Regions from separate parts of the Pseudoalteromonas sp. bablab_jr010 genome, predicted to be linked through region 2. Evidence: predicted binding sites of a transcription regulator. Region 2 holds the regulator's gene; each other region holds the start of a gene.
The links. Region 2 encodes LexA, which represses DNA repair genes until DNA is damaged. Its sites were predicted from a motif close to TACTGTATNNNNATACAGTA; they were not measured.

Region 1 (5,075 bases), on a different contig from region 2:
CATGCTTGTTGTTGCTGATAATTTATCTCAGCAGTTGCTGGCGAAATAGATTGGTAAGCAGGAGGCGAGTGCTTAGTAAAATAATGTGGCTGCAATTTTAGCTTGGCGAAAAAGCGCTGATTAAAAAAGCTGTGTTTAATTGCTTCGCCATAAGAGGTAATACTTGTGAGTGCTGGGTCTTGCCAGTTATTATCATCGGGCAGCAGTAATATAAGTACACCACCAGCTTTTACGGTACCGGCAAGCGCGGCTAGTTTATCGGCATATAAACCGCTAAAACCATCAAAAATTGCGTGTTGAAACTCTTGACCAAGAATCTGGTGAGCATGTTTTGGGAACTCACTATTTGCTAATAATGAGCTGCTACTGAAAACATAGGTATTTTTTAGCGCTAATTGGTTTGCAAACTGATAGCACCAAGTTTCGCTGCCTTGCACAATGACAAGCTGGCGATGCTTTGCAATCACCAGCTCATTACATAGCGCTGTTATATACTCATTATAAGGCTTGAAGTCTTGCATACTGTGTTACAAGCCATTTACTGCCTAGATCATCAAAGTTCACTTGAATACGTGACTGTGCGCCGCTGCCTTCGTAATTGAGTACGGTTCCTGCACCGAACTTAGCGTGTAATACGCGCTGTCCTAAGTTAAAGCCGCTATCTTCAAATGCGGCATGTGTTACTGATGGACTAAAACGACCTGCCGCAGGTGGCCTTGAAACCTGTGTTTTAATACGAATTTCTTCGATACAGTCTTCAGGCATTTCGCGTAAAAAGCGTGATGGGCTGTGGTATTTTTCTTGTCCGTATAAACGGCGGCTTTCTGCGTGGCTAATATATAGTTTTTCCATCGCGCGAGTCATGCCAACATAACATAAGCGACGTTCTTCTTCTAAACGACCAGACTCTTCATTACTTTGTTGTGATGGGAACATGCCCTCTTCAACACCCACCATAAATACCAGCGGGAATTCTAGGCCTTTTGCTGAGTGCAGTGTCATCATTTGCACCGCGTCTTCGTGCTCATCAGCTTGACCTTCGCCAGATTCTAGAGAGGTATATGCCAAAAAGCCTTGCAGTGGTGAGCTGAACTCTTCATCTTCAGGAAGTTCGTATTGACCACAAGCACTAATAAGCTCTTCTAAGTTTTCTACGCGGGCACGGCCTTTTTCACCTTTTTCAGCTTGATACATTGCCATTAACCCCGAGCTTTGAATGGTGTATTTCGCTTGCTCTTCTAGGGTGAGATCGCTGATTTTATCTTCGATATGCTCAACAAGTTCTAAGAATTTTGTCACGGCACTTGCTGCACGGCCAGATAAGTGCTGCTGCTCGATAATAGCTTTAGCGGCATACCAAAGTGGCAATGACTCATTGCGCGCGCAATCACGAATGTGGCTTAGTGTTTTATCACCAATGCCGCGAGCAGGGGTGTTAATAACGCGCTCGAAAGCCGCATCATCTTGACGGTTACCAACTAAACGTAAATACGAAAGTGCATCTTTGATCTCTTGGCGCTCGAAGAAGCGCATACCGCCGTAAATACGGTATTTTAAACCTTCTTGTAGCATTGCTTCTTCGAGTACACGAGATTGCGCATTGTTACGGTATAAAATCGCGGCGTCTTGTAATGCATTACCTGCATTTAGCCAGCTACGTAGTTTGCTGCTAACAAAGCGCGCTTCGTCTAATTCATTAAACGCAGCGTAAACTGAAATCGGCTCACCATCATTGCCGTCTGTCCACAGGCTTTTGCCCATGCGTTCAGCATTGTTTTTGATCAGCGCGTTTGATGCTTTCAAAATTGTTGCCGTTGAACGGTAATTTTGTTCAAGGCGAATGGTTTCGGCTTCGAAGTCAGTTAAAAAGCGTTTGATATTCTCAATTTTTGCGCCACGCCAGCCATAGATACTTTGGTCATCATCACCTACGATCATAATACTGTTGGTGTTACCTGCGAGTAATTTTAACCAAGCGTACTGAATCGTATTGGTATCCTGGAACTCGTCTACCAGCATATGGGCAAAACGCTGTTGATAGTGACGTAAAAGTGTTGGGTGGTTCTTAAGTACTTCGTAGCAGCGCAGCAGTATTTCTGCAAAGTCGACTAAACCTGCGCGGTCACAAGCCTCTTGATATGCAGCATAGACTTTCAGCATCATTTGCTCATTAATATCGTAGGCTTGAATGTCTTTAGGGCGCAGACCTTCATCTTTTTTCGCGCTGATATACCAACCAAATTGTTTTGCAGGCCACTTTTTATCATCGATGTTCATCGCTTTAAGTAAGCGTTTGATCATACGTTGTTGATCGTCAGAATCTAAAATTTGAAAGCTTTCAGGCAAGTTCGCTTCACGGTGATGGGCGCGCAGAATACGATGAGATAAGCCGTGGAAAGTACCAATCCACATACCACCAACCGGTGCTTTTAACGTTTCTTCTACACGAGTGCGCATTTCTTTCGCGGCTTTATTTGTGAAGGTTACCGCAAAGATACTGTATGCAGAAGCTTGCTCAACTTGCATGAGCCATGCGATGCGATGAACAAGTACTCGAGTTTTACCAGAACCTGCACCTGCAAGTACTAGCATATTTTGCAATGGGGCTGCGACTGCATCCCGTTGTTTGTCATTTAAGCCATCGAGTAATTCAGAAACGTCCATCGTTACGCCTTTTCAATCTATAATGGGTGGAGTATAACAGGTGTTTATGCAAGGCTAAATAAAATACTGTTTTTATAAACAGCTATTTTGGCAAGTCATTAAAATTGAAGTATTAAAATTGTGAATTTGACCGATTTTTAGCAAAAAAAACTAAAATCAAAATAACGATACTTTTTAACACTCTGATTTGTAAGCCATAATAAGTTGGCATAAAGTGTGTTTACTAAAAGTATAATCATTAAAAACTACAGAGGTTAGTATGGCAGAGCAAGGTTCTGGCGGTAATGTAATCGCAGCAATATGTAATATCTTTTTTCCTGGTTTAGGGCAATTGGTACAAGGCCGTTTAATGGCGGCTATTGCATTCTTTTTAGCATGGGTTATTAGTGGGGCACTAATTTACGTTGCAGTTGGCTTTATTTTACTGCCAATCGTATACCTATGGGCGATTATTGATGCTGCGCGCTTCAAATCGCGACTCTAGCTATTTTAATAGCATAAACACGAGCGCCATGTTGGCGCTCGTGCTGATTTAAGACTACAAAACTCGCCACGTTTAGCTGCAAACGATATAATTAGCAGATAACGTATTAAGAGTACCCTCCATGGAATATCAATTTATCCGCGATCCTATTAGCGGTTTACGCATTAAAATCTCCTCTGAACATGCCGTCATAGGCCGTTGGCTAAACGAAGAAATCGGTAAAGAAAAAATCGCGATGGTACAAGCATTAATCTCCGCGGTTAAGAGCAGTCATGAGTCTTTAACCTTACAAGGTCAAGAAATTGATTTGATCTTAAGTAAAGACGAAGCGCTATTCGAAGCACATGCGTTACATCAAGACAACGAAGACTTAGTTGCCTACCAAGATGATGATTTAATGCTTGAAGAAGAAGGCTTGTGTAGTGGCTGTGGTTTTGAAGACTTTGTTGATTTAATTGAATCTTGGCAAGAATTTACACAAGGCCGATAAGCAGAAGCATATTCTGCTTATCGATTACTAAATTATTGCTCGCTCACTGATTTAACAGCGGCTAGTAATAAATCTTCTGTTAAGCGTACTTTGTAATTTGGGTTGGCGTATTGAAAATTAACTAACCCATTAGTGTCTATCACAAACACTGCAGGTACGGGTAACGCTACTTTCACTTCGCCCTCTAACGAGACAAAGTTAACCCCAAGTTTGTTGCGGTAAATCTTTGCTGTTTTGTCATCTAAGTAAAACGCTAAACCTAACTTTTGTGCCAACAAAAGGCTGTCGTCAGACAATAATTGATAGTTTGGTGAAGTAATTTTTGATTCAGCGAGCTTTTCAGGACTATCTGGCGAAACGGCAATTATCTGTGCTCCTAAATCCGCTAGCTCTTTCTCAATTTTTTGGACATTGGCCAATTGCTTTGAACAATATGGGCACCAGCCACCACGATAAACAATGAGCACAGTCGTTTTTTCTTTAAAACGCTCAGCGAGTGAGACGGTTTTACCGTATTGATCTTTTAACTCAATATTTGGCACTGCTAAGCCGGGTAATAATGGGCTAACTTGCTCTGCTGATTCGGCAATATTGGTTGCAGTCGCGGCAATAACTTGGCTTGATAGTACAAATAGTGCACTAATGAGTAGAGATTTAAACATAGGCTTCCTCGGTTATTTTTATCAACTGCAAAGCAGACCTGATCATATGTGTTTTTATTTCATCAATGACAAAATTATCTGTAGTATATACATAATTGAAAATGCAAGTTGGGATAAAGAATGTCTGCTAATTTACAAAAACTCGTTGTTATGCTCGAGATGCAAAATGCGATGAATACTAAAGTTCATGAGCAATGGTTTAGCCAAGGTTTTGAATGGTATCGTGCAATTTGGGTTGAGTGTGCTGAAATGCTGGATCACTACGGTTGGAAGTGGTGGAAAAAACAAACCCCAGATACAGAACAAGTTATTTTAGAGTTAGTTGATATTTTCCATTTTGGTTTATCTTTACGTATTGATGGTGAAACCAGCTATGAGCAGTTAGCTGCACAACTTGAAGCTGAGTTAAATGCACCAGTTCAAGCCGATGATTTTAAACAAACACTCGAAGTGTTAGCTGGGTCAGCAGTCGCTGAAAAGAGTTTTAATGCAGCCGCATTTGCAGGTTGTATGGCGCAAATTGGTATGGATATCGATGACTTATACCGTGGCTATGTTGGTAAAAATACCTTGAACTTCTTCCGCCAAGATCATGGCTACAAAGATGGTAGTTATATCAAAGTGTGGAATGGCCAAGAAGATAACGAGCACTTAGTTGAAGTGGTAAAAAGCCTAGATACAGAGCATGCAGATTTTGCAAAACTTGTATACCAAGGCTTAGAGCAGCGTTACCCGAAGTAATTATTTAACGGGTATAAACTCGCGAAAATCGATG
Region 2 (5,075 bases):
TCAAGCCATGTACGGTAGTCATTTGATTAAAAAAGTGCGGATCGACTAACTGTAATCCAGGCTGAAACAGTTCAGCGCGGATCACCATTGCCATTGCTCCACCAATTAAAAACATGGTGAGTGAAAAAATCAGGTATAAACTCCCGATGTCTTTATGATTGGTGGTGTAAAGCCAACGCTTAAAACCTTTAGCTGGGTAATGATGGTCGTGATGCGCATGCCCAGTTGCTTGCTCGTTAATAACGTTACTCATTAGTTCGCCTCCGCTGCTGCATCAATCGCGGCTTGAATTTGACTCGGTTGGATAACATCGCCGGTGTCATTACCCCACGCGTTTCGCTTATAAGTAATAACCGCAGCAAGTTGCTTAATTGAAAGCTGTTTATCAAACGCTTGCATTGCTGTGCCAGGCTTACCGTGTAACACAATATCTATGTGATCTTTTACATCACCTAATACAATCGGGCTGCCTTTAAGTGCTGGAAATACGCCAGGTAGGCCCATACCGGTAGGTTGGTGGCATGCAGCACAACTAGCCATGTAGACTTGCTCACCCAAGGTCATAAGCTCTTCTTTCGGTAATGTTTGATCAAGCAAAGCAGCATCCGCTGCGGCCGCATTGGCTTTTTCTTGCTTAGCATCTGCAAGCCAATTAGCAAATTCATCTTCAGGTAAGGCTTTCACCACAACAGGCATAAAGCCATGATCTTTACCGCATAACTCAGCACATTGGCCACGGTACACGCCTGGCTCGTTAATACGTGTCCACGCTTCATTGATAAACCCAGGATTTGCATCCTTTTTAACCGCAAAATCAGGCACCCACCATGAATGAATTACATCGTCTGAAGTCATTAAAAAGCGAACTTTTTTATTGATAGGAAGTACTAGCGGTTTATCTACTTCAAGCAAATAATGCTCAGTTTTCTCTGCTTTGTTGTCTATTTGGTCTTTTGGTGTAGATAGAATCGAGTAATAAGCAATGTCTTCACCCATGTACTCATAATGCCACTTCCATTGTGAGCCCGTCACTTTAATGGTGATATCGGCTTTAGAGGCATCTTCCATGGCAATTAAGGTTTTTGTGGCAGGCACAGCCATGGCGATTAAGATGACAAATGGAATGGCAGTCCAAAGTATTTCAACTTTTGTACTTTCATGAAATTGGGCAGGCTTGGCCCCTTTGGATTTACGGTGGTGTATTAAAGCCCAAAACATCACCGCAAATACGATGATGCCGATTACACAGCAGATAATAAATATCGTCATGTGTAACTCATAAACATTATTACTTATATCGGTCACCCCTTTACGCATATTGTATTGGCTATTTGCCAATGCAAGCTCAGGAAGTGCAAACAATATAAGCCACAAGGCGTAACGCAGTTTACCCATGTGACGGCTCCTTTAGATGCTATTGCAAGACGCAAAGCGAAAAGGCGATACAGCAAGGTGCCCATTCGTTTTTCTTATTGTTCAGAGCGACTACGTATCATTTTGACCCACTTATGATACCGACCCCATGACTAACACCTCGCACATTTTTGTGTCTTTTTATTAATTAGGTGTTAATACAGTGTATTAACCAATTAGTTAAAAAATGACCAATAAGCAAGTTTTAATGATAATAAATGTTTATTTTGGTGCAGAAATAACAACTATAATCAGCGCGTTATTTAATGTTTAGGAGTAAAAACGAAATATAAAAAGAGAGGAAAACTGCGCCATATAAGGCTTTAAATGAAGAGTAAGGATTCACAAATCCTAATTAAGTAGTAAAATTTCAGCGGCGCACCAAATTGAGTCAATTTGATGCACCAAATTGGGAACAGTTACATCCAGTCAGCGTTACGAATAACACCTACCGCTAACCCCTCGATGTTGAACGACTCATGCTCAAGGTCAACCTCAATAGGCGAAAACTCTTCGTTCTCAGCGTGTAAAAGTACTTTGCGACCCGCTTTTTCTAGACGCTTAACTGTTACATCTTCATCGACTCGAGCTACAACTACTTGCCCGTTTTCAGCAACTTGTGTTCTGTGTACTGCAAGCAAATCGCCATCCATAATACCAATGTCTTTCATACTCATACCATTTACACGCAGTAAGAAATCGGCTGCAGGTTTAAATAATGAAGGATCAACTTGGCAGTGGCTTTCAACATGCTCTTGCGCCAAAATAGGTTCACCAGCTGCAACACGGCCAATTAAAGGTAAGCCTAGTTGCTCTGGCTCATCTTCTTCAATTAACTGAATACCGCGACTCGCCCCAGGCTTCATTTTGATCATGCCTTTTTTAGCCAGTGCTTTTAGGTGTTCTTCAGCAGCGTTGGCACTTTTAAAACCTAATGTTTGAGCTATTTCAGCACGCGTAGGTGGCATGCCTGTATCTTTAATAAAGACTTTAATTAGTTCTAAAATTTGCGATTGGCGTTTAGTTAATGGGCGCATACAACTGGTTTTCCATACAGTACATTTAACTGTGAGTATATACAGTTATTTGAAAATCGCAAATTTAAATTAACCCCATCATATTGCTACAAAACTAACATTGAACCACACCGAAAGATGCCATAAGGTATTAGCTTTAATTAGCAGGCTAAGGAAACACAATGAGTATTTGGCACCACCCAATCACGTTAGAGCTTTGCAAAGAGCTAGAACAAGGGATCACCGGTCAAGGCACTTTAATGAAAACTATGGGCATTGAGGTGACTGAAATTGGTGATGATTATTTAATGGCAACTATGCCTGCTATTCCTGAGCATCATAACCCTATGGGTATGGTTCATGGCGGAGCAAACGTTGTATTAGCAGAGACAGTGGCAAGCTATGCAGCCAATTTCGTGGTTGATTTCAATAAGTTCTATGCTGTTGGCCAAGAAATTAATGCCAACCACATGAAAGCGTCACGCAAAGGAACGTTAACAGCAACAGCAAGACCGCTGCATTTAGGTAAGCGAACATCTGTTTGGGATATTAAAATTACCAATGCCGCAGGAGAGCTTTGCTGCGTATCAAGAATGACCGCAGCTGTTGTAGAGCGATAAATTCTGGCTATTTTTCAATAGGATAAATAGTAATTTCAATCCCTGCACCAATTGCTGAGATACGTAACAAGGTGTCGGCATGCAGGGGTTGGTTAAAGCATTTAGGCGAATTACCTGATTCAAAGCCTATATCAAATGTACGCTTTGAGCACGATAACCACTGTTTTAATGCATTGCGCGAGCAAGACTCAATAAGCTCGCAAAGCTGGTTAATGGCTTTATCTGGAGAGCTGATATCTGCGGTTGCTTCAATACGTGCTAGTTGGCGGTATTCATCTTGGTCATAATGTAAAACCATGGCGTTTTTCTTCAAATCAGCAACAAGCGCACTAATATCGTGCTTTGATTCAAGCTCCAGATCTACATTTAAAAATTGAATTTCCGACATACTCTCGTTTTTACCCTCTGTTGATATCGACTGAAACTTTAACTCAGTTTTGTATATATACCAAATCTAGAATACAGTTAATGCGACATTATGCCGCATTGGCAATCTAGCTAAACAACTTAAAATAGCGCCCACATAACAATAATAACGGGGTAATAATGAATAAACGCCTGTTTAAGTATGCTCGTAAAGGGCATAAATGGCTTGGCTACTTACTTGCTTTACAGATCTTTTTTTGGCTCTTAGGTGGGCTGGTAATGAGCTCATTACCACTTGAAAAAGTGCATGGCAAACATTTGGCTAATCGCAGTTTAAGTAGCCCATTTTTATTGTCAGACTACTTAGCATCTGTTGATAAGATAACAGCGCAATTTGAGCAAATTGAAGGTATTAAATATAGCCATTTTTTAAATACCCCGATTATAGAAGTTACATCCTCTAGCGGTACGTTTACTTTTGATGGCAGAACAGGTGCTAAAATGCCTGCACCGAGTAAAGCGCAAATCATTGAAAATGCGCAAGCTCACCTGCTTATTGACGCAAAAATAACGCAAGCGCAGTTATTAACAAAAGGGCCTAGAGAAGTCGGTCACAAAGCCAATGTTTGGCAAATTAGCTTCGATGATTGGCGATCAACAACCTTATATTTAGATAGCCAAACCGGTAACCTTATTACTGTGCGCAGCACCCTGTGGCGCATTTTCGACTTTTTCTGGATGCTACACATTATGGATTATGATGAGCGTGAGAACTTTAACAATCCACTACTCATCAGCTTCTCGGCCACCAGCGTACTATTTTGTATTACAGGAGTTCTCTTGTTACTACAAAACGTTCGAATTAAACGTAAAAAGCCAGCTACACGTGTTGGTCAATCAAAATAGGATTGCCATCTGGGTCGGTGATAATAAAACTCGCGTCACCGGCCTTTTGTATTTCTAATCCTTGTTGCTGAAATTGTGCAGCTAATTGCTCAAAGGTTGCAAATTCATCCAAAGCTTCAGCATTTTGATCCCACCCTGGGTTAAAGGTCAGCATGGTTTTGTCGAACATACCTTGAAACAAACCAATTAAATGTTCACCGTTTTTCATAATTAGCCAATGCTGTTCTATCTCCCCAGCAAACTCGTTGAAACCTAGCTTTTCATAAAACTGCTTTGAAGCACGAATATCTTTGACATTTAAACTCACTGAGAAGGCACCTAATAACATAGTTGTAATTCCTTTAATTAAAACGGCCTAACAACTATAGCTGAGTTGAAAAACTTTTCATTTTTAGAATAGTCGCTCTAAAATAGCGCTTCCTGTAGTTCACTGATGTGATGGATATGCGTTTATTTCTATACTTAGCCCTGTGTTTTATTTTCACTTTTCCTATATCCGCTAAAGAATTTTCGAGCTTTTACAGTGCCAAAAAGCATTTAATTAAGAATCTACCAAGCAACAGTAAAAGCTTATATTGTGGCTGCGACATAAAGCGCCAAGGTAAAAAACTTGTGCCAGATCCTGATGCGTGTGGTTATATTCCTAGAAACCCTGTCACCCGCTCAGGAAAAGAGAATGCCCGCGCAAAAAGAATAGAGTGGGAGCACATTGTGCCTGCCTGGGAGTTTGGTCATCAATTACAATGCTGGCAAG
Region 3 (5,075 bases), on a different contig from region 2:
TTAATGCTTGATTATTATATAAAACCTGCCCTGATTGCGGCTTTTCAAGGCCAGCTAGCATCATCAATAATGTTGTTTTTCCTCTGCCATTGGCTGCCTGTAAACAAACTCGTTTACCTTGAAATTGCTTATTATAGTTTTCAAAAACGTGGGCTGAAGCAAAGCGCTTATTGAGGTTGTTAATTTCAATCATGTTTATTCCTTTAATAGTGAAAAAATAGTAACACACTCATATCTCTTATTAGTTACATGATTTGTAACAAATATCGAACGGGTAAAACTTGCGTTTAGATTATGAACAGGCAACACTTTAAAACGAAAAATTAACAAGGAATAATTACAATGAAACCGAGTTTTCAACTAGCAGCTGTTGCATGCGCACTTAGCCTTGCACTTGCAGGATGTTCACAATCAACCCCATCAACTAGCAGCACCGAAAGCGTGCAACAAAGCCAAACTGTTAAACAGTATGACGCTGAAACCTTTTTTGATACAACCTCAATCATGGGCAGCAGCTTTTCACCAAAAGGCGACAAAATACTCGTTAGCAGTGACGAAAGCGGTATTTATAGCCTATACGAAGTAGATATAAAAACCGCCAAAAAAACCCGCTTAACAGATTTTGAAGACAGTACGTATGCTGTGGCTTATTTCCCTAAAGATGAGCGCGTACTATTTACTAAAGACTCTGGCGGTAATGAGCGTTATCACATCTATGTTCGCGAAACAGACGGCACAGTTAAAGATCTTACGCCAGGTGAAGAAACCCGTGCAGGATTTGCAGGCTTCACAGAAGACGGTAAACACTTTTTTATAACCAGCAATCAGCGTGATGCTAAGTTTATGGACCTATATCGTGTTGATGCTAATAGCTATGAAGTAACGCCTGTTTATCAAAATACCATGGGGCTAGATGTCGGTGCGATCAGCCCTGACGGCCGCTTTATTGCTTTATCGAAAAACAATTCGAACAAAGACAGCGATGTATTTATTCTCGATACGCGTAAAAAAACACTGAAACCAGAGCTCATTACCCGTCATGACGACGACGCTAAATATGGCCCAGAAACCTTCTCAAGAGACAGTAAATCATTATATTACTCAACCGACGCCAAAGGTGAGTTTGCAGAGGTGTGGCGCTATGACTTAACGACCGGCGAGCACAGCCCTGCCCTCAAAGATGAGTGGGATGTGAGTTTTATCTACTTCTCTAAATCTGGTCGTTATCAAGTAAGCGGTGTTAATGCTGACGCAAGCACTAAAGTGTCGATAATTGATACCACCACAGGTAAAGGTATTGCCATGCCATCGCTGCCAGCTGGTAACTTACGTGGTGTGAACTTTTCAGCTGATGAAAAGACCATGGCGTTTTATTTAAATTCAGATACCTCACCAAGTAACCTATTTGTTTGGCAACTCGGAGAATCAAAAGCTAAACAGTTAACCAACACATTAAGTGATGCAATTAATCAAAATGACTTGGTTGAAAGCACAATTGTGCGCTTTAAAAGCTTTGATGGTTTAGAAATCCCCGGGGTTTTATATAAGCCTAAGCAAGCTAACAGCAACAACAAAGTACCAGCTTTAGTTTGGGTGCACGGCGGTCCTGGCGGCCAAAGTCGTACAGGCTATAGTGCAATGCAGCAGCATTTAGTCAATCATGGTTATGCCATTTTTGCAGTTAATAACCGTGGCAGCTCAGGCTATGGTAAAACCTTCTTCCATTTAGATGATAAAAAGCATGGCACTGACGATTTACAAGATATTGTTTACGGTAAAAAACACCTGCAAAGCCTAGATTGGGTTGATGCTGATAAAATTGGCATCATGGGGGGCAGCTATGGTGGCTTTATGACCGCCGCAGCTCTTGCCTTTGAACCTGAAGAGTTCAAAGTAGGCATTAATATATTTGGTGTAACAAACTGGGTTAGAACCTTAAACTCGATTCCACCATGGTGGGAAAGCTTTAAAAAGGCGCTGTATGATGAAATGGGCGACCCAGCGACAGACGGTGAACGTCACCGTGCCATTTCGCCACTATTTCATGCTAAAAACATCACCAAGCCATTAATGGTGATCCAAGGTGCTAACGACCCTCGAGTTTTACAAGTTGAAAGCGATGAACTTGTTGCCGCTGTAAAGGCAAATGGTGTGCCTGTCGAATATGTATTATTTGATGATGAAGGCCATGGTTTTACTAAAAAAGAAAACCGCATAAAAGCCTCAAATGCATACCTTGAGTTTTTAAATACCTACTTAGATAAATAGCAAAATTGCAAAGATAAAGAGCCGGTATGATGCCGGCTTTTTTTATGCAAAACACCTGTATAGATTCAAAATTTTACAGTTTACACAGTACTGTATAAAATACTGTATATCTTTACTGGTAAATTTTTCACCTTTTCCAATCATCAAAATAAAACCGTAAAGCACTGTTTAATAACAATTAAATTATTTTGACTAAAATTAAACTGAATCATTGGTTAAAAAATAGCAAAAAAGTACTTGCGCAAAAACACTGTATAAACTACTGTATACACATACTGTATAAACAACCAGTGAGTGAAAGTTATGTTACAGCCAATTACCTTAAGAACAGTTAAAAGCTACCAACAAGATAACGACAAAGCGTCTGTTAATTTAATTCAAATTGAAGACGAAATTTCAGCAACTTTTGAGCTGTTAAAAGTATTGCATCATTACAATAGCCAAAATGCATGGACACTATTAATTGCTCCTGATCATGTTCCTAGTAAAGCCTTACTAGATTCATGTTCGATTGATACCAGCAAACTTCTTGTGATCAGACAAAAACATTTAGTTAATCTTGAGTATGTTCTTAGTTCAGCATTACATAACGGTAATTTTGCTGCTGTGATCACATGGACAGATATTGTAAACAATCATCAACTTGATTCGATGAACTTAAACCTTGAGCAGGCATCTGCTAAATTTTATTGTTTTACAAAAAGCGCTCAATTAAACAATTTAGTACCGCAGCCACAATAGGCTTGTTAAAATAACAATTTATAGTTTTAGGTAAGTTGTTATGACATCACTCACACACTCCCTTTGTCCTTGTGGCAGCGAATCGACTTACGAGCTTTGCTGCCAGCCTTTTCATACAGGTGCAAGCCAAGCTGATACGCCAGAGCAACTTATGCGTTCTCGTTTTAGTGCTTACGCACTAAAAGATGCAAAATATGTATTTAGTACCTATGCACAAAGCCAGCAAGCCGCTAACCCTGTTCGCGAAATTAAAGATTTTGCTAATAGCTGCCGTTTTACCAAGCTAAGTGTTTTAGATACTGAACATAACGAGCAAGAAGGTTTTGTAGAATTTAAAGCTAATTACTTTTATCAAAACTTGTATTGTGAGTTACACGAGAAGTCGCGTTTTATTAAAGAAGATGGCCTATGGCGTTACCTAGACGGTGATATAACGCCAGTTGCAGATATTAAAATAGGCCGTAACGACGAGTGCCCTTGTGGGAGCGGCAAAAAATATAAAAAGTGTCACGCTCTTTAGTTACCATTAACCTGGTAAATCCAGTCTAAGGCTTGGGTAATCGTTGTTGGGAATGCGGTTGCATGGCGTGCCTGAGGAATAACAAATAAATTTGTTATAACCAGCGCGCCGCTTTGTTTATTAATTTTAGCTGCTAATTGCCTTGCGCCCGACACCATTTTTTCACCTTCGCTTTCTTCAAGTTCACCCACTGCGATGTAAACTTTTGTTGTGTTGGCAGCTGGTTTTACAGCCATAGCTAATATTGAGTTTTCTTTAAACCACACTGAAGGACTGCCGATAATATAATTTGAAAAAAGCGAAGGCTCAGTGAATAAGGTATAAGCCGCAAATAAACCGCCAAGTGAGTTACCGACTAACGTACTTTTTTGGGTTGTTCTGTAGTGAGCCTCAATATGAGGCAATACAGTATGTTTTAGGTAGTTTAGATACTGACTTGCTCCGCCTGTTTTACGCTGCCAATTTTTATCTTCAAATGGCGTATAGTCATAAATACGGCTATTGAGCCCAGATACACCTTTTTGATATCCAACTGCAACGATAATTACCTCCTCTATAGCCACCGAATTCATCATAAAGCGACTAGCACCAGAGGCAATTGGCAAACTGTAGTTTGCATCTAACAGGTAAACAACTGGGTGGCGCTTCTGGTTCTGCTTTTGGTAGCTGCGTGGCAATTTAATCGTAATGGGGTATTCGTTTTTGGTATGTTTATCTTTAAGTAACACAGTATTAGTACGTGGCAAAGTAAACGGCTCAGCATTGCTTACAGAGCTCACACTCAAAAAACTGATCACAATAACTAACAGTAAATAAGGCATAGTTAATCCTTTAGCCACTTCTTAATTGGTAACAGCCACTCATCTTTTGGTTTATAAAATGCGCCATGGGAGAGCCCTGTATTAATGCTTATTTCTTCGAACTTGGTTACGTCACTTCTATCAATTAAAAATTGGCAAGAGCCAACCTGATCTGAGCGCTCAAAGATAGAATACACTTTGCCATAAGCCTTAACTGATGTGTGATTTTTTATAAGGCCTGCACAACCTGCCAATATAATTAAGTTAATATGTGTACGTTTAAGTTCATTAGCCGCCAGGATCGACAATGCCCCGCCCCGTGAAAAACCAACCAAACTAATGTTCGACTCAGCAACACCGACACTGATCAATGCTTCAACATCTGCAGCGAGTTTTTTCGCAAACGTAAATGGCTCAGTACCTTTTGGCCTGTGATAGGCAATTAAATGATAGCTTTCATCTGCCAGTGCTTCTTTTACAGCCACAAAATCATAAACCCCAAAGGTTTTGTGAACAGGCTTAGGGTTTGTCCCTTCAACGATAAAACCATGTGAATAAAAAACGTAGTGACCATGCGGGTCAATCTCTGTAGGAAACTGGCTGTAAATAGTGCCAGCGCAAACAGGCAAAACCCAGCATGCACAGAGTAAAATTACGGTACGTATCACAAGCATTCCTTTAAAAATCACGTTACACCTAATAGAAGATAATAACACCTAAAAAATAATATCTTAGCAAACAACTAA
Region 4 (5,075 bases), on a different contig from region 2:
TACTATCAACCTGGTTAATTAATAACTTGTTTGCCCACCTCATTGCGCCTGTTTTGTGATAGTGAGAGGTTGCGAGTACACTTTCACTTAAGTCGCATATAGTTGTCCAATCAATACCAGATTCAAGTTTTTCCTTTTGCTGCTTTATCAAGGTATTAATATCAATATCACTGCCTTCAAATATAAAATAGCCGTTGTGGGCAGGGCGAAATATGATGACTGTCCAAGATTCAAGCTCAGCAATTGCTTTAGTGATATCTGCTTTCTGAAATCCTTTTTGTTCGAAATAGTTTTCTAGAAATACTTTTGTAGAGTGGAAGTGCTGATTGAATCCGAACAGAGTTAACAACGCTACAACCCTGGCAATTGAAGTGTGTAATTCGCTACCTTTCTTTGTTGCTCTGTCAACGGCATCACAGCTTTCTAACCACGCCTTACTGTCTGATGAAGTAACAATTACATGATAAAGATTATGATGCAGATAATTCCAAAGATTATCTAAAGAGTACAGCTTATAGTTGTCGCATTTTTCAGTGAAAAACTCTGAAAGAAACTCTCTGAAACCATATTTCTCATGAGATGCTAAAAAACCGAATAAACTTCGTTCATTTTGTGAGAATCTGCGCTTAGATATTGGTCCTAAGAGAAGGCTTACTAAAGGATCTAACGGAAGTGTTTTAAATAAATCAGCAGAGCTTCTTGTCTTACTAGCGAAAGAATCATTTACTATTTTCACTAAATTTTTATTATTTTCTGTTAGTTGTTCATCTACCTTTTTAGATGATTTACTTATAGCGTCTCCTAGTAAAAACAATGATTCATCTACAGAAGGGTTATAGCCAAGATCTCTATACCTTCCTTGAACTTTTGCCCAATCTTCTTGTAACTTTGATTCTTTATTTTTCGCATATTCAGTAAAGGACTGATGAAGAAATCCAATAATTACTACGTTGTTGTTAGACTGTTGGGCGATGTCAGCTAAAAGTTGAAATATATATAGATCTTTATTATTGCTTGCACAGAAATCGAGCGCTTTACCCATTTCATCCAATAAAATTAATACACCGTCTTCCGCTAATTTTTTAGAATTTAAGTGTTCTTTTATAAGTTCTAGGCATTCAACATCAGAATAATCTTCAATTTGCTCTTTGTTAATTTTGATGTTGAGTGAATTCGCTACAGTGAAAAGTATAGCGTGGGCTGGAGACTCCATAGCGCAAACATGCTTGATTGTTTTCCAACCTTTAGAGACTTTAAAACGATTAGGAAACTCGGACTTTAGGCCTTCTGCGCTATCTAATGAGTCTTCAGCGTAGTCCCTTTCATTTTTATTTGTAGATAGAAGCAAAGATAAAAACAATGCAACTGTAGATTTACCTGAACCGTAGGGACCTGTAATCGTATAAGCTCTTTGCTCACTGCCCTCGAAGTCTCTACTAATTGTTTCAAGTACATTAATAGCCGTACCATGAAGAATGAAATTATCAATAAACTGTTTGCTATCTTCTAATTGACTATCTATTCGAGTAGAGCTTTTATATTTTTGCTTAACATCTACTAATAACTTAGTCATTTTCTAACCCTTTATAATAACTATCTAAAACGCTCTGCTCTTGATTTAAATAAGAGGGAGCAACAGAAATTTGCCTCAAGCCCATGGAGTCAATCCATGATATATTCCCATTTGAAAAAACTTGGGCTTCATCTAATTTTTCACCAAGACCTAGCTCAGAGAGTCTAAATATTCTACCTGGAGAAAAAGGGTCTAATAGCAGAGAGTTAAAGTTGACTTTAGCAACGTTTGATAACTTTGACTCTTTTTGAATGAATTTGAGTACAGCATAAACAAATATTTCAATCGGTAGGTCTGATTTACTATTTAAAGCACTTAAGTAATAATTTTTTCCACTTTCTTGAATTAGAGATAACTCAGTTAGAGGAGAGTTAAATTGTTCTTCGCCTGCAGTTTTTACAGAGTGTTTTTTACTGTAGGAGTTTAAGAATGTATCTATATCTTTTTGAATTGTGGAGTCATTTAATGCTGAATCACTTGAAGTCAGTTTTGCTATATCGCCAGTCATATGAGCAAGTAAAACTTGTTTTTCGAAGTATTCGCCATTAAAGATATTAAAAAAGTATCTATATGAAGTCATTTCTTCTTCATTAAAGCAAAGCCAGAAATGCACGAGCCAAATAGAGCCTATATGCTCTAAAAAAGGGTCTTTACCCTTTTCATCATTAAAAAGGTAATTGCCATTATAAGAGGTGAAAAACTCGATACTTGATTGCGTTCTTTTACTGTTTAGTAAGCCAGCCGACTCTGCCCAGTAGCGAATAGCATTGACCATATTTTTTCCCACACCAAGTTTTATAATTGCTTGTTGTGTTTCTTCCTCTTTACTTGTTTGTAATTTTCCACCTGAATTCAAATGGTTAACTGCTTTGTAGAGCCATCCATATCTCAAGGGAAATGTGTCATGCCCTGAAAACTTAGCTTTCATTCCTATAGTTACCTTTAAGTCTTAATGCTACTTTTGGAGAGAATCTCCAAAAGCTAATATTATATGTAACGCACATCAGAATAAAGAGTTAAAGTTATAAAAGCACTGTCTATGCATACAGTTTTAGTTTTAGGTAAGTAAAAGTAACTAGTAAGTAACATATCAATGTGATTCTAATTTAAAAGAATTTGATATACAAAGTTGATAAGTATAAAGTTGGATACTACACAATTAGTATCATTTAAATAATGAGTACATTTAGCAGGAGGCGTTGATGTTACTATCAAAAGAAAAGTTTGTTCAAAGGAAAAGTTATTAATGACTACGAATGAGCAAATTTTGAATTCTTTACCACCAGTATATTTCCCCAATGAGATAAACATAGTTAAAGACCTTTTTTTGCCTGTTTCCAAGGTTTCAAATAACTTTAATTGCTTATCTGGTTATTTTTCTTCAAAAGTTATTTCTGAGCTAGCAGAGCCCCTTTCTATTTTATTTAAAAACCCCTCAGCGAAGGGAAGGTTTGTTATTAGTCCTAATTTAAGTGAGGAAGATAAAGAAACTCTAATTAAAGCATATGAAAATGACGAATCGATGTTTGACTTTTTATTAGGTGAAGAGGAAATAACTCGAGAAGACCTAGTTTCTTCAACATTAGAAGCTATAGGCTACCTGATAAAAAAAAACAGATTAGATATACGTATAGCTTTAATGAAAGAAGGAATGATGCACGCCAAAATTTGGTTATTTACAACAACTGAAGGTGAAGTTGCGATACATGGTTCAGGTAATGCAACTAAGTCAGGACTTTTAACTAACTTTGAACAACTTGTTTTTAGTCGTAGTTGGGAGTCAAAAAGTAACAGAACAATCATTGACTCTTATCAAAATAGATTTAACACATTTTGGGATGATAGGAGAGATGACTCACACACTTTGAAGTTGAATGATAAAACGATTTCAAAAATATTAATGTCAACAAAGACAGATGTTTCAGAGGAAGAGTTTCCTAATTTATTAAAAAAATTAACAAAGTATTTGGAAAATAAAACTGTGTCTCAAAGATTAACTATACCTGAGTGGCTCAATTTCAGAGAAGGAGACTACAAGCATCAAGGCGAAGCAATTGATGCTTGGGTAGAGCAAGGATACAAAGGTACTTTGGAAATCGCTACAGGTGGCGGAAAAACTCTCACCTCACTTGTTTGCGCGTCTATCGCTCTTGAATCCGAAGAAGCAGGAATACTTGTTATTGCTGTGCCAAATAAGCCTTTAATTAAGCAGTGGGCAGAAGATGTTAGAAATTTTTCACTACGCCCTTTAGATACTGAAGGAATAGGGACTAAAGGGATTGTGAGAGTTATCAGAAGAACCATTAAAGAACATGAAATGATTCCTCAACATAGCGCTATTGTTCTTACACATGACGCATTAAAAACAGATGAAGTAAAAAATGTACTTTCAAAATATAAAAATAAAATAATGCTTATTGGTGATGAAGCTCATAATTTAGGAAGTGCTAGTTTTGTTGATAACCCTCCTGAATTTATTGATTTGAGACTAGCCCTTTCTGCAACTCCTGAGCGACAGTATGATCCAGAGGGAACGTTAAAGTTATTTGACTATTTTGGTCCTGTCGTTTACGAGTTTTCACTTGAAGAGGCAATTGGTAATTGTTTAGTACCGTTTAAATATTCAGCCCATAAAGTATATTTAAATCAAGAAGAGTCGGACTTATGGAAAGAGTATACAGAAAAAATTAATAGTTTGTTGTGGAGTGAAGATAAGGAAACGAAAAAATTAGTAGAGCAATTACAAATACGAAGAAGAGCTATTCCTGAAGGTGCAGAGAACAAAAATATAAGCTTTAAAAATGAGGTCTCTACGCTTAAAAGTCGAGTTCACTCCTTAGCTTTTTGTACTGATAAAGGCCCAAAACAATTAATATCTGTCAATGATATTTTGAGGGAAGAAGGCTTTTTATTTCATCAAATTACAGGTGATGAAACTTCAAATAAAAACCTTATGCAAGATGTTATTAGTTCTTATAAACGTGGAGAGATCGAAATGCTCACTTCAAAAAAAGTGCTAGATGAAGGTTTTAATATTCCCCCTATTAAGACAGCGTATTTTCTTGCAAGTAGTGGAACTGTTCGGACTTGGGTTCAAAGGCTTGGAAGAGTATTAAGGAAAAGTGAGGACACAGGTAAGAAAATAGCCGAGATACATGACTTCATTGTATTTCCTCCAGAAAATACAAAAGAGTTTAAGTCACTAGTTTCAAATGAGTTAAAAAGAATGCAGTGGTTTATGTCGTTAGCTGTGAAAGACAGATCATTAGATCAAGCTATTTCAATTTCTAACGAATTATTGGCTATCAAGGAGTTATTATGAGTTTGTCAAGAAAGTTAGTGGAAACGTTAATCCAAGAAGAAATGAATAAAAATGCTGAAAATTATCATGATTTAAATAAAGAAAAACTAATTGAGTTAGCTAATCAAGCTTTTTTGATTCAGGTAACACAAGTTGATGCTTCATCGGTAAAAAGAAGCCTGCAAGATAAAATTGAACATT

Region 1: uvrD (DNA helicase II) is a predicted target of LexA. The motif match lies at 2,729-2,748, and genes of this name have one in related genera.
Region 3: JIG37_RS02825 (SulA-like leucine-rich domain-containing protein) is a predicted target of LexA. The motif match lies at 2,529-2,548, and genes of this name have one in related genera.
Region 4: JIG37_RS04885 (DUF4007 family protein) is a predicted target of LexA. The motif match lies at 2,605-2,624, and genes of this name have one in related genera.

What each region holds. Positions count from the first base shown of each region.
Region 1 covers NZ_JACDWV010000208.1:3,904-8,978, forward strand. Annotated here, with positions in the region: gene JIG37_RS22280 (GNAT family N-acetyltransferase) at 1-521, opposite strand, end outside; gene uvrD (DNA helicase II) at 499-2,664, opposite strand; gene JIG37_RS22290 (hypothetical protein) at 2,924-3,148, shown strand; gene JIG37_RS22295 (YacL family protein) at 3,270-3,638, shown strand; gene JIG37_RS22300 (peroxiredoxin-like family protein) at 3,671-4,300, opposite strand; gene JIG37_RS22305 (dUTP diphosphatase) at 4,421-5,041, shown strand; gene yrfG (GMP/IMP nucleotidase) at 5,042-5,075, opposite strand, start outside.
Region 2 covers NZ_JACDWV010000029.1:77,635-82,709, forward strand. Annotated here, with positions in the region: gene ctaD (cytochrome c oxidase subunit I) at 1-253, opposite strand, end outside; gene coxB (cytochrome c oxidase subunit II) at 253-1,395, opposite strand; gene lexA (transcriptional repressor LexA) at 1,833-2,450, opposite strand; gene JIG37_RS01070 (hotdog fold thioesterase) at 2,612-3,049, shown strand; gene JIG37_RS01075 (hypothetical protein) at 3,057-3,437, opposite strand; gene JIG37_RS01080 (hypothetical protein) at 3,596-4,321, shown strand; gene JIG37_RS01085 (VOC family protein) at 4,296-4,649, opposite strand; gene JIG37_RS01090 (endonuclease) at 4,766-5,075, shown strand, end outside.
Region 3 covers NZ_JACDWV010000051.1:24,178-29,252, reverse strand. Annotated here, with positions in the region: gene JIG37_RS02835 (ATP-binding cassette domain-containing protein) at 1-193, opposite strand, end outside; gene JIG37_RS02830 (S9 family peptidase) at 343-2,268, shown strand; gene JIG37_RS02825 (SulA-like leucine-rich domain-containing protein) at 2,572-3,009, shown strand; gene JIG37_RS02820 (YchJ family protein) at 3,050-3,529, shown strand; gene JIG37_RS02815 (alpha/beta hydrolase-fold protein) at 3,526-4,350, opposite strand; gene JIG37_RS02810 (alpha/beta hydrolase) at 4,353-4,997, opposite strand.
Region 4 covers NZ_JACDWV010000066.1:178,798-183,872, reverse strand. Annotated here, with positions in the region: gene JIG37_RS04890 (hypothetical protein) at 1-1,573, opposite strand, end outside; gene JIG37_RS04885 (DUF4007 family protein) at 1,566-2,501, opposite strand; gene JIG37_RS04880 (DEAD/DEAH box helicase family protein) at 2,820-4,895, shown strand; gene JIG37_RS04875 (hypothetical protein) at 4,892-5,075, shown strand, end outside.